DNA from 3 places in the Kitasatospora sp. NPDC023176 genome. Region 2 is predicted to be linked to each of the others. Evidence: riboswitches for the same ligand, from Rfam matches in the RefSeq annotation. Region 2 holds a riboswitch; each other region holds the start of a gene.

Region 1 (4,446 bases), on a different contig from region 2:
TCATGGTGAGGCCGGTGTGCAGGGCCTCGGCGGTGGCGATGACGTCGTAGGGATTGACGGTGAGGGCGTCGTCCTTGAGTTCGGCGTGGGCGCCGGCCTCGCGGGAGAGGACGAGGGCGCAGCCGTGGTCGGAGACGACGGGGACTTCCTTGGCGACCAGGTTCATGCCGTCCCGGATCGGGTTGACCAGGGCCACGTCGGCGAGGCGGTAGGCGGCGAGGGAGCGCGGGAAGTCGTCGTTGACGTGCAGGATCAGGGGTTGCCAGGTGGGGGTGGCGAACTCGGTGTCGATCTCGTCGGCGAGCCGCTGGACCGCGGCGGTGTAGTCGCGGTACTCGGCGAGGTCGGTGCGGGACGGGTAGGCGAAGGCGATGTGCACCACCCGGTCGTGCCATTCGGGGCGGGTGCAGAGCAGGTGCCGGTAGGCCTGGAGGCCGCGGACGATGTTCTTGCTCAGCTCGGTGCGGTCGACCCGGACGATGGTGCGGCGGTCGCCGACGGCCGTACGGAGGGCGGTGAGGCGTTCGTCCACGTCGGGGCGGTGGGCGCGGTCGCGCAGGAAGTCGGCGTCGGCGCCGAGGGCGTGGACGCCGAGGTGGGTGGTGCGGCCCTCGTGGGTGACGGTGAGTGCCTCGTGGTCGACGGTGGCGCCGAGCAGGTCGGCGCAGCAGGCGGCGAAGGCGCGGGCCCAGCGTTCGGTGAGGAAGCCGGCCCGGTCGGCGCCGAGGATGCCGGTCAGGACGGCCCGGGCGACGTCGTCGGGGAGCAGCCGGTAGTACTCGGGCGGGGCCCAGGGGGTGTGGGAGAAGTGGCCGATCCGCAGGTCGGGGCGGGCCGCGCGGAGCAGGGCCGGGGTGAGGGACAGGTGGTAGTCCTGCACCAGGACCGCGGCGTTCGGGGCGGCTTCGGTGGCGAGGGCGTCGGCGAAGGCGGTGTTGTACGCCTGGTAGGCGGCCCATTCGGTGCGGAAGCCGGCGTCGAAGGAGGGCGCGGTGGGGGTCGCGTAGAGCAGGTGGTGGACGAACCAGAGGGTGGAGTTGGCGACGCCGTTGTAGGCGTGGGCGAAGGTCTGGGGGTCGATGTCGAGCATCCGGACGGCCTGGCCGCCGACCTCGTGCCCGGCGAGGTCGAGGCGGCCGTCGGGGGCTTCCCGGGCGGCTCTGCGGTCGGCGTCGTTGAGTGCGGCGCAGACCCAGACGGCGGTGGGGTCGTCGATCGCGGACAGGCCGGAGACCAGGCCTCCGCCGCCGCGGCGCAGGGTCAGCGTGCCGTCGTCGGCGGTGCTGAAGGACACCGGTCCCCGGTTGGAGGCCACCAGAACGGGGGCGGTGCCGGTCGCACTCGAACGTTCGGTCGTGAGATCGCCCATGGTTGGGATGTTGCCGGGGGGTCGGGGTGGCAAACCCGTCTGGGGCCCGTCTTCGCACTCCCGTCGTTCGCCCGGAGGGCGGGCGGGGCGGTGTTGGGGTGCGTGCATCGCAAGGCGGAGGAGGGAGGCGATGCGGAGCATCGGGCGACCGACGACAACGCGGCGAGGTGCGTGCACCGGCGTCGGCCCGCAGGCGGGAGTGCGAAGACGGGCCCCTAGTGGCGGGTGGCGTATTCGGGGAGGGTGTGCATCGGGGGGCGTTCCAGGGCCGTGACGGGGTGGGTGTGGGGGACGAAGATGGGGGTCCCGCCGGCCGAAGGCTGGGGGAGGGATTCCGGGGCGCGGCTGAACTGGGTGAGGTGGGGGTGGACGAGGTCGGCGGAGGCCTTGAGGCGGTGGGTGCGGTCGAGGCGTTCGAGGGCGGTGCGGTAGATGGTGGCGGCCATCCGGCCGAGGGCCTGGCCGTCCTGGTGGCGGTGGTGCCGGACGCCGACGTCGACCTGGGCCAGGGCGTCCAGTCCGACCAGTTCCAACGCGTCGACCAGCAGGCCGAGTTCGACGCCGTAGCCGGTGGGGAAGGGCAGCCGTTCGAGGAGTGAGCGGCGGGCCGCGTACTCGCCGCCGAGCGGCTGGACGAAGCCGGCGAGTTCCGGCCAGTGGAGGTTGAGGAGGGGCCGGGCGACGAGTTCGGTGACGCGGCCGCCGCCGGCCGGGACGATCGCGCCGCTGTCGGTCTCCAGCGGGCGGTCGTACATGGCCTTGACCAGGTGGATGGACTCGTCGGTCAGCAGCGGGCCGACGATGCCGGAGACGAAGGCCGGGTCGAACTCGCGCAGGTCGGCGTCGATGAAGCAGACGATGTCGCCGCGGGTGACCAGCAGGGAGCGCCAGAGCACCTCGCCCTTGCCGGGGACGGCGGGCAGCCGGGGGAGGATCCGGTCGCGCTGCTCCACCCGGGCGCCCGCCGCTTCGGCGACGGCGGCGGTGGCGTCGGTGGAGCCGGAGTCCACCACGACGAGTTCGTCGACCAGCGGGACCCGTTCCATCAGCTCGCGGCGGACGGTGCGGACGATGTCGCCGACGGTGGCCTCCTCGTCGAGCGCCGGGAGGACGACGCTGACGGTGCGGCCGGTGCGCTGCTTGGCCTCCAGCAGGGTGTGCACCGGCCGCTCGGCCGCGCTCCACGAGCGGCGGCGGAGCCAGGACGCCGCCTGCGGGAGGAGTGCGGGGGTCGGTTCGGCGGGCACGGTGACTCTCCTCGGCGGGATCGGGTGGAACGGCTCATCTCGCGTGGCGGACGGTCCCGTTCAGGGTTGACGCCTTCGGATACAGTCTTCGTACAGCGGTCGGACCTTCGCACGCCGGGGTCGCCGCTGAACCATAACTTCACAAGCTCATCCAGAGGGACTGAGGGAACGGCCCGTTGACGTCCCGGCAACCTTCTCGCGCGGCTGTCGTCGACAGGCCCCGGCGGGACAGGTGCCAATTCCGGCCTGTGGTGCGTCCGCGCCACGGGGAAGATGAGGAGAGAGGCCTCCGCCATCATGGCTATCGACACTGCCGCACCCTCCCCCGGCCTTCGGCCGCAGGGATCCCAGCCCGTCGACCTCGGCCCCGCCGCCGCCCTGTCGTGTCGGGAGTGCGGAACCCGCTTCCCGCTCGGCCCCAGCTTCGCCTGCCTGGAGTGCTTCGGGCCGCTGGAGATCGCGTACGAGTTCGGCGGCGAGCGCGCCGAGGAGCTGCGCAAGCGGATCGAAGCCGGCCCCGCGTCCATCTGGCGTTACGCGCCGCTGCTGCCGGTGCCGGCCGATGTGGCGTCGAAGCCCAATCTGAACCCCGGCTGGACTCCGCTGGTGAAGGCGGACAACCTGGGCCGGGAGCTCGGGTTCACGGCGCAGCTGCACATCAAGGACGACTCCGGCAACCCGACCCACTCGTTCAAGGACCGGGTGGTCGCGTGTGCGATCGAGGCGGCCCGGGCGTTCGGGTACACCACGCTGTCCTGCTCCTCGACCGGCAACCTGGCCGGCGCGGTGGGCGCGGCGGCGGCCCGGGCCGGGTTCCGTTCCTGCGTGTTCATCCCGCACGACCTGGAGCAGGGCAAGGTCGTGATGGCCGGGGTGTACGGCGGTGAGCTGGTGGGCATCGAGGGCACCTACGACGATGTGAACCGCTTCTGCTCGGAGCTGATCGGGGATCCGGCCGGCGAGGGCTGGGGCTTCGTGAACGTCAACCTGCGGCCGTACTACGGCGAGGGTTCCAAGACGCTGGCGTACGAGATCTGTGAGCAGCTCGGCTGGCGGCTGCCGGAGCAGATCGTCATCCCGATCGCCTCGGGCTCCCAGCTGACGAAGATCGACAAGGGGCTGCAGGAGCTGATCAAGCTGGGTCTGGTGGAGGACCGGCCGTACCGGATCTTCGGTGCCCAGGCGGAGGGCTGCTCGCCGGTGTCGGCGGCGTTCAAGGCCGGGCGAGACGTGATCAAGCCGGTGAAGCCGGACACCATCGCCAAGTCGCTGGCGATCGGCAACCCGGCGGACGGCCCGTACGTGCTGGACATCGCCCGTCGCACGGGCGGCGCGGTCGAGGACGTCACGGACGCGGAGGTCGTGGCGGCGATCCGGCTGCTGGCCCGCACCGAGGGGATCTTCGCCGAGACCGCGGGCGGGGTGACCGTCGGCGTGCTGAAGAAGCTGGTCGAGACCGGTCAGCTGGATCCGGCCAAGGAGACCGTCGCGATCAACACGGGCGACGGCCTGAAGACGCTGGACGCCGTCTCCGAGGCGGGCATGACCGCCGTCATCCGGCCGACCCTGGACGCCTTCCACTCCGCCGGCCTCGCGTCCGCCTGAACCGCCTCCCACCCCGCAAGGAGAGTCATGAGCGCCAACGTCCGCATCCCCACCATCCTGCGCACCTACACCGGCGGCGCGGCCGAGGTGACCGCCGAGGGGGCCACCCTGGCCGAGGTCATCGCCGACCTGGAGCGCAACCACGCCGGCATCTCGGCCCGGATCCTGGACGACACCGGCAAGCTGCGCCGCTTCGTCAACGTGTACGTGAACGACGACGACGTG
Region 2 (4,446 bases):
GACGGCCGCACCACCGCCCACCTGGCCCGGTACTTCGACCGCACGATCGCCGTCGAACCGAGCGCCGCCATGCGGGAGAAGCTCATCGCCGCCTGCCCGGGCGCCCGCGTCCTGCCCGAGCCGCTGGACCGCGCCGAGCCGTCCGAGCCGGCCGACCTGGTCCACCTCTCCCACGTGCTCTACTACGTCCCGGAGTCCGACTGGCTCCCCACCGTCACCCGCGCCATCGAGTGGACGGCCCCCGGCGGCACCCTGCTGGTCGTCCTGCAGAACCCCGAGAGCCCCTGCATGCGGATGGCCGCCCACTTCACCGGCGTGCGCTACGACCTGAGCGCCCTCCTCGATGGTCTGCGCGCCCACCACCCCACCCACACCTACGCCTTGGAGACCCTCGACCTCCACTACCGCACGCCCCACCTCGCCGAGGCCGTCGACGTCGCCGAGTTCATGGTCAACGTCGCCGACCTCGCCACCCTCGACCCCCGCCCCACCCGGGCCGCCCTCACCGCCTACGTCCGACAGCACTTCGCCCAGCCCGACGGCAGCTACGCCATCGGCCACACCCAGGACATGCTCACCGTCCGCCGGGCCCGGAGCGCCCGGGTCTGAACCCCGGGGGGCCGGACGGCTCAGACATCGGTGTTCGATCGAACGCCCAGGCGAACTCCCCTGGGCCTTCCGGCTACCGGCCCGGTGCGGCGTCCTCGATGGCGGTGAGCAGCCGGGTGTGCACGGCGGTGGCGGCCGCGCGGGTGGCCGGGTCGGGGTCCTGCAGCTGAGGGGCGATCAGCTCGACGGCCGCGGCGAGGACCGGCACGGGCACGGTCGCCTCGCGCAGGTGGAGGAGTTGGGAGGCGGCCCGCTCACCGGGCGTGGCCCGGGCGCGGGCGTCGGGGATCAGGGCGGTGAGGCCCCGGGGAAGTGGCTGAGTGCTGGTCACCCGTCGCATTCTTCCGTGCCCGGGCGCCGCTGATCACCACGGCCGGGCGACGGCGGCCCCATGGACGGCCGGCGGTGATGGTGCGCCCGAGGATGATCGGCGCCCAGCGGTGGAGGAGTGGCCGTCGACAACGATCCGCTGACGGACCTGGCCGTGCTCCGCCGGGTGCGTCGCGTCCTCGCGGCGGGGCGCCGGGATTCCCGGCAGGGCAGGCGGTTGCGGAGGCTCCGGGTGTGGAGGGTGTGGAAAAGGTTTGGCGGGGCACCCGGGGAATCTTGTATGGTTCTCCGCGAATCATCCAGAGGGGTGGAGGGACCGGCCCTACGAAGCCCCGGCAACTCCCCGTTCGACCCGGCGTCCGAAGTACGCGCCGTGTTGTCCGGGGTCAGTGCCAACTCCGGCCTGTCGCCAACGTGGCGCGGGAAAGATGAGGAGACACGGTGCTCTCTGTGCTGTCCTTCGCCCGGGCGCTTCCCGCCCCGGCCCTTTCGCGTACCCATCTCGTGTCCGGCGCAGGCATTCGGCCCGCTTCGCAGGCCTGTCCTCGCTGACCACCCCGCTCCCACCCCACCGGAGCGCCCGTGAGCCGGACCCACCCACGGCCCACGGGATCTGAGACTGGAGTACCCGTCCATGGAGAACACGAGCGGTGTCGGCGTGCTCGACAAGATCACCTCGATCCTCGGCACCCTGGAGGCCGGCCCGGCCACCCTGGCCGGACTGGTCGACGCCACCGGCCTGGCCCGGCCGACCGCCCACCGGATCGCCGTCGCACTGGAACACCACCGCCTGCTCGGGCGTGACCTGCAGGGCCGGTTCGTCCTCGGGCCGCGGCTCGCCGAACTGTCGGCCGCCGCCGGTGAGGACCACCTGCTGACCGCCGCCGGCCCGGTCCTCACCCAGCTGCGCGACCTCACCGGCGAGACCGCCCAGCTCTACCGCCGGCAGGGCGAGGTCCGGGTCTGCGTGGCGGCGGCCGAGCGGCTCTTCGGCCTGCGCGACACCGTCCCCGTCGGTCTGGCCCTCCCGATGAAGGCCGGGTCCGCCGCCCAGGTGCTGCTCGCCTGGGAGGAGCCCGAGCGCCTCCACCGGGGCCTCAAGGGCGCCCGCTTCACCGCCACCGCCCTCAGCGGAGTGCGGCGCCGGGGCTGGGCCCAGGCCGTCGGCGAACGCGAGCCCGGCGTCGCCTCCGTCGCCGCGCCCGTCCGCGGCCCGGCCGGGCGGGTAGTGGCCGCCGTCTCCGTCTCGGGCCCGATCGAACGGCTCACCCGGCACCCCGGTGCCCGCCTCTCCCAGGCGGTCCTCGAGGCGGCCGGCCACCTGTCCGAGGCGCTGCGCCGCTCCTGACCGGCGTGCCCGCGGTCAGCACGGGGTATCCGCTACCCCTCGTCCAGCAGGGCGGCGAACCGGGCCAGCGGATCCCCGGTGAACGGGCGCAGCGCCGGGGCGAGGAGGCGCGCCCCGGGGAAGCGCAGGCCGCCGAGGAAGGCGAAGCGGGTGGTGCGGTCGGTCTCCGGGCGGGCCGCCATCCCGCCGAGGACCAGACGGCTCTGCATCAGGCACCAGCCGGGGGCGAGGTCGATCCCGAAGGTCGCCCGCAGCCGGGTGTGGCCGTGGATCCGGGCTTGCAGCGAGGCGGTCCGGAGCGAATCGGCGGTGGGTGGGCCGGCGGTGGGTGGGCCGGCGGTGGGCGGGCCGGCCGGCTCGGACGGGGTGAGCCGCACGGTGCGGACGTCCGGGATCCAGAGCGGCATCGTGCGCTCCAGGTCCTGGGCGAGCGCCCAGACCCGTTCGAACGGCGCGTCCAGGACGGTCTCGCCGATCCGTGCCGCTCCGGGTGCGGTCGCGGCGATCACCCGCAGCCGCCGGACCGGGTCGAAGTCGGCGACGGGCCACTGCGGCGGCTGTGGAATGCGCGGCATCTCGGGGATCGGGCTGTCGGTCACTGCTGCCACGCCTTTCGGAAGCTGAGCCGGGCCCGGGAGAGACGGGACTTGACCGTCCCGGGTGCGACCGCGAGCAGCGCCGCGGTCTGTCGTTCGTCGAGGCCCTCCAGGTCGCGCATCAGCAGGACCGCGCGGTGTTCGGGGGAGAGCCGGGACAGCACGTCGCGGATGTCCGCGGCGAGCTGGGGGTCACCGGGCGCGGGCACTTCACTCAGTTCGGCGGGCCGCGAGCGCGTCGCCCGGGTGGCGTACCGCACCGCCTCCCGGACGGCGATGGCCCGCACCCAGCCGTACAGCGCCGCCGGTTCCCGCAGTTGGCGCAGCTTGCGGAAGACCACGATGAGCGCCTCCTGGGTCGCGTCGGCGCCGTCGTCCAGGGCGATCGGGCCGCAGAGCCGGCGGACGTACGGGGTGATCAGGTCCAGCAGCCGGCCGGCCGCGAGTCGGTCGCCGCCCTGGGCGGCCCGGACCAGCTCGGCTAGGCCGGGCGGTGGCTCCTGCATGGTGCGCTCTCCGCTCTCTCCGTCGAGGGGCAAACGAGGGGGTCCGTGGAGGGAGGCCCCGGGAGGGCGAAAGGTTCCGCGCGGCTTCCGCCCGACGGCAGTGTTCCTCGTCACAGGAACGGATCGGCCGGCGGGGTGCTCCTCCTGGTGTCCAAGCGTCCTGACACTCCGCGAGGTGACGGCATGAAGTCGACGAAGATCCGCAGCAGGGCCACCGCGGTCGGCGCGGTGCTGGCGGTGGACGGTCTGGTCCACCTCTACTGGGCCACCGGACGGACCTGGCCGGTGGACGGCACCACCCGGCTCTCGCAGCTGGTGCTCAACACCCAGGTGCCGTTCACGCCGCAGACGCTGCTCCCGCTCGCCGGGACGCTCCTCTCCGGCGCGACGCTGGTGCTGGTCCAGGGCGGACGGCTGCCGGCCCTGGCCCGCCGGCTGCCCGCCGTGCTGCCGCGCTGGGCGAGCCGGGCGGTGGCCGCCGGGCTGCTCGCCCGGGGCACTGCCGGACTCGTCTGGGTGACCGGCGCCTGGGCGGACCCGGGCGACACCTTCTACTGGCTCAACCTGCTGCTGTACACCCCGCTCTGCCTGCTGCTCGGCCGGGCCGCCTGGCAGGTCTCGGCCGCAGGCGGGGCAGTGGTGGGCGGGGCGGTTGCGGGCGGGGCGGCGACGGGCGGGCCGGCGGTGGGCGGGGCGGAGACAGGCGGGCCGGCGGCGGTCGCCCGTGCGGACCGGGCCCGGACGGTGCGGGCCTGACCCCACGGAACGAGGACGGCGCCCCGCGGCTCCCGGAGCCGTGGGACGCCGTCCTGCCCGGTCTCGCTCAGCGCCGCAGGTGCTGGACGGCGCGCGCGGTGGTGGCGGGTGCCGCGGCGTGCGCCGCCGGGGTGCTCGGCGCGCCCGCGGCCGGGCTGCGCAGGGTGCCGGGCTGGAAGCGGCCGCTGTACACGTCGGTGGAGTTCAGCGGGGCGGCGCTGTTGGCGGTCACCAGCACCGGGCGGACCATACGGCCGTCGTTGATCAGTGCCTGGTAGTCGCCGAGGAAGTGGCCCCCGGC
Region 3 (4,446 bases), on a different contig from region 2:
GATCGTTCCGACGCTGACCATGTTCGGTCGATTGACCGATCCGTGCGCGTGCCCGGTTTCTGTTGCTGTTGCTGTCGCCACGACGGACATTATGTCGGTCCCTTATTCCGTCTTCACGTCGGGGGGTGTCCCTCGGAGTGTCCGGTGCGTGCGGTATGCCCGCTTGAGGGCCGACGGGGTGTCCGGACGGCGGCCGGTCAGCGGCGTGTCCCTTTTCTGACGGTTCCTCGGGACGGCCCGCTACCCCCTTGCCCGGCGCGTCGTTGCACGGTCGGCGCAGCGTCGGGTTGTAGGGGAGGGGAGTGCGCCATCGGCTGTCCGGGTGGACCTGGCCGGCCCGGGTGACGGGCCGTCCTCCGGGCGGGTGAGCCGTGGGCGCGGCGGCTTGAGGGGGAACGTGCGCGAGGGGGACCGGCGACGGGCGAAACGGGGGTAGCATCCGGATCAGGTGAACGTGGTCCGGATCACACTTGAGGGAGCAGGGTCCATGGCGTACACGACCGACGAGACGCTCACCGTCCTCGTCTACAGCGACGACCGCAACACCCGCGAGCAGGTGCTGACGGCGCTCGGCCGTCGGCCCGCCGAGGATCTTCCGGAGCTGTCCTACCTCGAATGCGCGACCACCCCCGCGGTGCTCAAGGCGCTGGAGAAGGGCGGCGTCGACCTCTGCGTGCTGGACGGCGAGGCGGTGCCGGCCGGCGGGCTCGGCCTCGGGCGACAGCTCAAGGACGAGATCTACGGCTGCCCGCCGGTGCTGGTGCTGATCGGCCGGCCCCAGGACTCCTGGCTCGCCGCCTGGAGCCGGGCCGATGCCGCGATCTCCCGCCCGGTGGACCCGGTGGCGCTGGCCGAGGCGGTCGCCACCCTGCTGCGGGCCCGGTTGGCCAAGCGGGCCCCCGCCACGCGTTGAACAGTGCCGTCTCAGTACTAGAGAAGACGGGGCCGTAGGGACCCCGCCGCTCGATAGGCTGGCTCCATCCGTACGGACGTCCCCCCGAGCGGGGAACCGACAACAGCTGGAGTCAGCCATGGTGAACGTGAACCCTGCGAACGGTGGTACCGACCCCGCGCAGGTGGTCCGCACCTGGCCGGACCTCCTGGCGGCGCTGTTGAAGGGGGAGGACCTCGACCGCTCGTCCACCGCGTGGGCGATGGACCGGATCATGAGCGGCGAGGCGTCCCCCGTCCAGGTGGCCGGGTTCATGGTGGCGCTGCGGGCCAAGGGCGAGACGGTCGACGAGATCGCCGGCCTGGTGGACGCGATGTACGAGCACGCCGAGCCGCTGGAGATCCCCGGCCCGGCGGTCGACATCGTCGGCACCGGCGGCGACCGGGCGAAGACCGTCAACATCTCGACCATGTCGGCGATCGTCGCGGCGGCGGCCGGGGCGAAGGTGGTCAAGCACGGCAACCGGGCCGCCTCCTCGTCCAGCGGGTCCTCGGACGTGCTGGAGAAGCTCGGGGTGGCGCTGGACCTCTCCCCCCGGCGGGTGGCCGAGGTGGCCGAGGAGGTCGGACTCACCTTCTGTTTCGCGGCGAGGTTCCACCCCTCGATGCGGCACGCCGCCACCGCGCGGCGCGACCTCGGGGTGCCCACCGCGTTCAACATCCTCGGCCCGCTGACCAATCCGGCGAAGGTCACCTCGCACGCCATCGGCTGCTTCGACACCCGGCTGTCCGGCTTGATCGCCGGGGTGCTCGCCCGGCGCGGGGCGACGGCGCTGGTGTTCCGCGGTGACGACGGGCTGGACGAGCTGACCATCACCACCACGTCGCGGGTCTGGGTGGTGCGCGACGGGGTGGTCACCGAGACCGCCTTCGACCCGCGGGACGTCGGCATCGAACTGGTCGGCATCGAGACGCTGCGCGGGGCCGACGCCGCCTACAACGCCGAGGTCGCGCGCCGGCTGCTGGCCGGGGAGCGCGGGCCGGTGCGGGACGCCGTACTGCTGAACACCGCGGCGGCGCTGGTCGCGCTCGACCTCGGCGACGCGCCGCTGTCCGAGCAGCTCGCGGCGGGCATGGCGCGGGCGGCCGAGGCGATCGACTCGGGCCGGGCGCAGGACCTGCTGCGGCGCTGGTCGGAGGCCACCAGCCGGATCTGAGGCGGTAGTTGAGGGCCCGTGCCGGTTTTCCGGTGCGGGCCCTCGCGCGTGGGCCCGCTCTCGTGCCCCGAGCGTCGGCACCGGGCCCGAGCGCCCCGGAGGCGGGTGGGCGAAGGCAGAGTCCGGATGGTGGATACCTGTTTGACCGTCCGACGCGCCCGACCTAGAGTCTTGGCCAGGTCATGAGTGACAGCGTCAAGCCCCAGCTGGCTGTCCGGCAACCCTCCGTCCGTGGCGGGGTGCCCTGGGTGAGGACCGGGTCGCCGGGCATGCCGTCCGCGCGACAAGCGCGGACGCCCGATGACTAGCACTCCCGGGGGTCCCTCACCCCCAGAAGGAGTGCATCCTCATGTCGGTCTCTGTTGACCTCTGCTCCCCGCTCGCCGTTCTCGGCCACGACGTCCAGGTGCCGCTGGCCAGCGGTGCGAAGGTCGGTTACGCCGCGCTGGACTACGCGGCCAGCGCGCCGGCGCTCCAGCGGGTGTGGGACGACGTCGCCGCCTACGCGCCGTACTACGGCAGCGTGCACCGCGGTGCCGGCTACCTCTCGCAGCTGTCCACCGACCTGTTCGAGCAGAGCCGCCGGACCGTCGCCGAGTTCCTCGACCTGCGCGAGGGCGACCAGGTGGTCTTCACCCGCGCCACCACCGACTCGCTCAACCTGCTGGCCGCCGCCGTGCCGGCCGGCGCCCGGGTGTTCGCCTTCGAGACCGAGCACCACGCCTCGCTGCTGCCCTGGGCGCACGCCGGGCTGGAGGTCGCCTACCTGCGGGCGCCGCGCTCGCGGGCCGAGGCGGTCGAGGCGCTGGAGGCCGCGCTGGCCGCCGCGCCCGAGGGCCCCAAGCTGCTGTGCGTCACCGGCGCCTCCAATGTGACCGGCGAGCTGTGGCCGGTCGCCGAACTGACCGCGACCGCGCACCGGTACGGCGCCCGGGTGGTGCTGGACGCCGCCCAACTGGCCCCGCACCACCGGGTCTCGGTGCGCGAGCTGGACGTCGACTGGATCGCCTTCTCCGGCCACAAGCTGTACGCGCCGTTCGGCGCCGGGGTGCTGGCCGGGCGGGCCGACTGGCTGGACGCGGCCGAGCCGTACCTGGCCGGCGGCGGGGCGACCCGCACGGTGGCCCGGGAGCTGGACGGCTCGGTGGCGGTGCAGTGGCACAGCGGCCCGGCCCGGCACGAGGCCGGCTCGCCCAACGTCATCGGGGCCTACGCGATCGCCTCGGCCTGTCGGGCGCTGACCGAGGCCGGCTTCGACGCGCTGGAGGCCCGGGAGCGGCAGCTGGTCGACCGGCTGACGGCCGGGCTGGCGGAGATCCCGGAGGTCAGGGTGCTGAACCTGTTCGGCGCCGGCTCGGCCCGGGTGGGCGTGCTGTCCTTCGTCGTCCGGGGCTGGAACAGCTCGCACTTCTCGGCCGCGCTGTCCGCCGAGTACGGCATCGGGGTGCGCGACGGGCTGTTCTGCGCCCACCCGCTGGTGCGGACCCTGCTCGGGGACGAGGACGTCGCCGTGTCCGAGTGCGGGGCGCCCGAGCCCTCGCTGCCGGGCGAGCGCAGCCTGAACGCGATCCGGGTGAGTTTCGGGGCGGGCACGCCGGACGAGCACATCGAGCGTTTCCTGACCGCCGTCCGCGAGCTGGTCACCGACGGCGCGGCGTGGAACTACCGCAACGAGGGCGGCCGTTGCGTCGCCGACAGCCGCCGCGAGGGCTGAGGACTACTCGTCCAGGCCGAGGGCGAAGGCCGCTTCCAGGTCGTGCTGGGAGTAGGTGCGGAAGGCGATCTGGGTCTCGGTGTGGGCCACGCCCGGGACCTTGTTGAGCCGGCCCGGGATGACCTCGGCCAGGTCGTCGTGGCGGCGCACCCGGACCATCGCCACCAGGTCGTAGCCGCCGGTCACCGAGTACACCTCGCTGACGCCCTCGATCGCGGCGATGGCCTCGGCGATCTCCGGGATGCGGTCGACGCTGGTCTTGATCAGGACGATGGCAGTGATCACTGTGCGGGCTCCTTCATGGGGTGCGGCCAGCGTATCGGGCCTCAGCCGGGGCGTCTCGGGGGGTGTCCGGCCACGGTGCAGGCGTACAGGAAGCCGGCCGAGAAGCCGATCACGTGCACCAGGTAGGCCACCCCGGGCCCGGCCGAGTGCACCGACCACCACTGCAGGGCGAACCAGAGGCCGAGCACCAGCCAGGCCGGGAAGCGCAGCGGGAGGAAGAGGAGCAGCGGGACCAGGGTGGTGACCCGGGCCCGCGGGTGGAAGCGCAGGTAGGCGCCGAGGACGCCGGAGATCGCGCCCGAGGCGCCGATCAGGACCCGGGTGGAGTCCGGCGAGTGG

Evidence for each region. Region 2 has a riboswitch for S-adenosylmethionine ahead of ACZ3YL_RS20925 (IclR family transcriptional regulator). Riboswitches for the same ligand answer to the same signal wherever they lie in the genome.
Region 1: it holds a riboswitch for S-adenosylmethionine, as region 2 does, so the genes downstream of both, thrC (threonine synthase) here and ACZ3YL_RS20925 (IclR family transcriptional regulator) in region 2, are expected to answer to the same signal.
Region 3: it holds a riboswitch for S-adenosylmethionine, as region 2 does, so the genes downstream of both, ACZ3YL_RS21285 (aminotransferase class V-fold PLP-dependent enzyme) here and ACZ3YL_RS20925 (IclR family transcriptional regulator) in region 2, are expected to answer to the same signal.

The regions. Positions count from the first base shown of each region.
Region 1 covers NZ_JBVHIP010000007.1:304,260-308,705, reverse strand. The annotation lists gene ACZ3YL_RS14070 (alpha,alpha-trehalose-phosphate synthase (UDP-forming)) at 1-1,369, opposite strand, end outside; gene ACZ3YL_RS14065 (glucosyl-3-phosphoglycerate synthase) at 1,585-2,616, opposite strand; SAM riboswitch class I at 2,761-2,896, shown strand; gene thrC (threonine synthase) at 2,914-4,221, shown strand; gene ACZ3YL_RS14055 (MoaD/ThiS family protein) at 4,249-4,446, shown strand, end outside.
Region 2 covers NZ_JBVHIP010000014.1:170,102-174,547, forward strand. The annotation lists gene ACZ3YL_RS20915 (class I SAM-dependent methyltransferase) at 1-609, shown strand, start outside; gene ACZ3YL_RS20920 (hypothetical protein) at 683-940, opposite strand; SAM riboswitch class I at 1,232-1,374, shown strand; gene ACZ3YL_RS20925 (IclR family transcriptional regulator) at 1,574-2,287, shown strand; gene ACZ3YL_RS20930 (SRPBCC family protein) at 2,320-2,886, opposite strand; gene ACZ3YL_RS20935 (RNA polymerase sigma factor) at 2,883-3,389, opposite strand; gene ACZ3YL_RS20940 (DUF3995 domain-containing protein) at 3,573-4,145, shown strand; gene ACZ3YL_RS20945 (sialidase family protein) at 4,213-4,446, opposite strand, start outside.
Region 3 covers NZ_JBVHIP010000015.1:63,373-67,818, forward strand. The annotation lists gene ctaE (aa3-type cytochrome oxidase subunit III) at 1-90, opposite strand, end outside; gene ACZ3YL_RS21275 (response regulator) at 488-913, shown strand; gene trpD (anthranilate phosphoribosyltransferase) at 1,032-2,108, shown strand; SAM riboswitch class IV at 2,287-2,404, shown strand; gene ACZ3YL_RS21285 (aminotransferase class V-fold PLP-dependent enzyme) at 2,458-3,822, shown strand; gene ACZ3YL_RS21290 (Lrp/AsnC ligand binding domain-containing protein) at 3,826-4,107, opposite strand; gene ACZ3YL_RS21295 (rhomboid family intramembrane serine protease) at 4,149-4,446, opposite strand, start outside.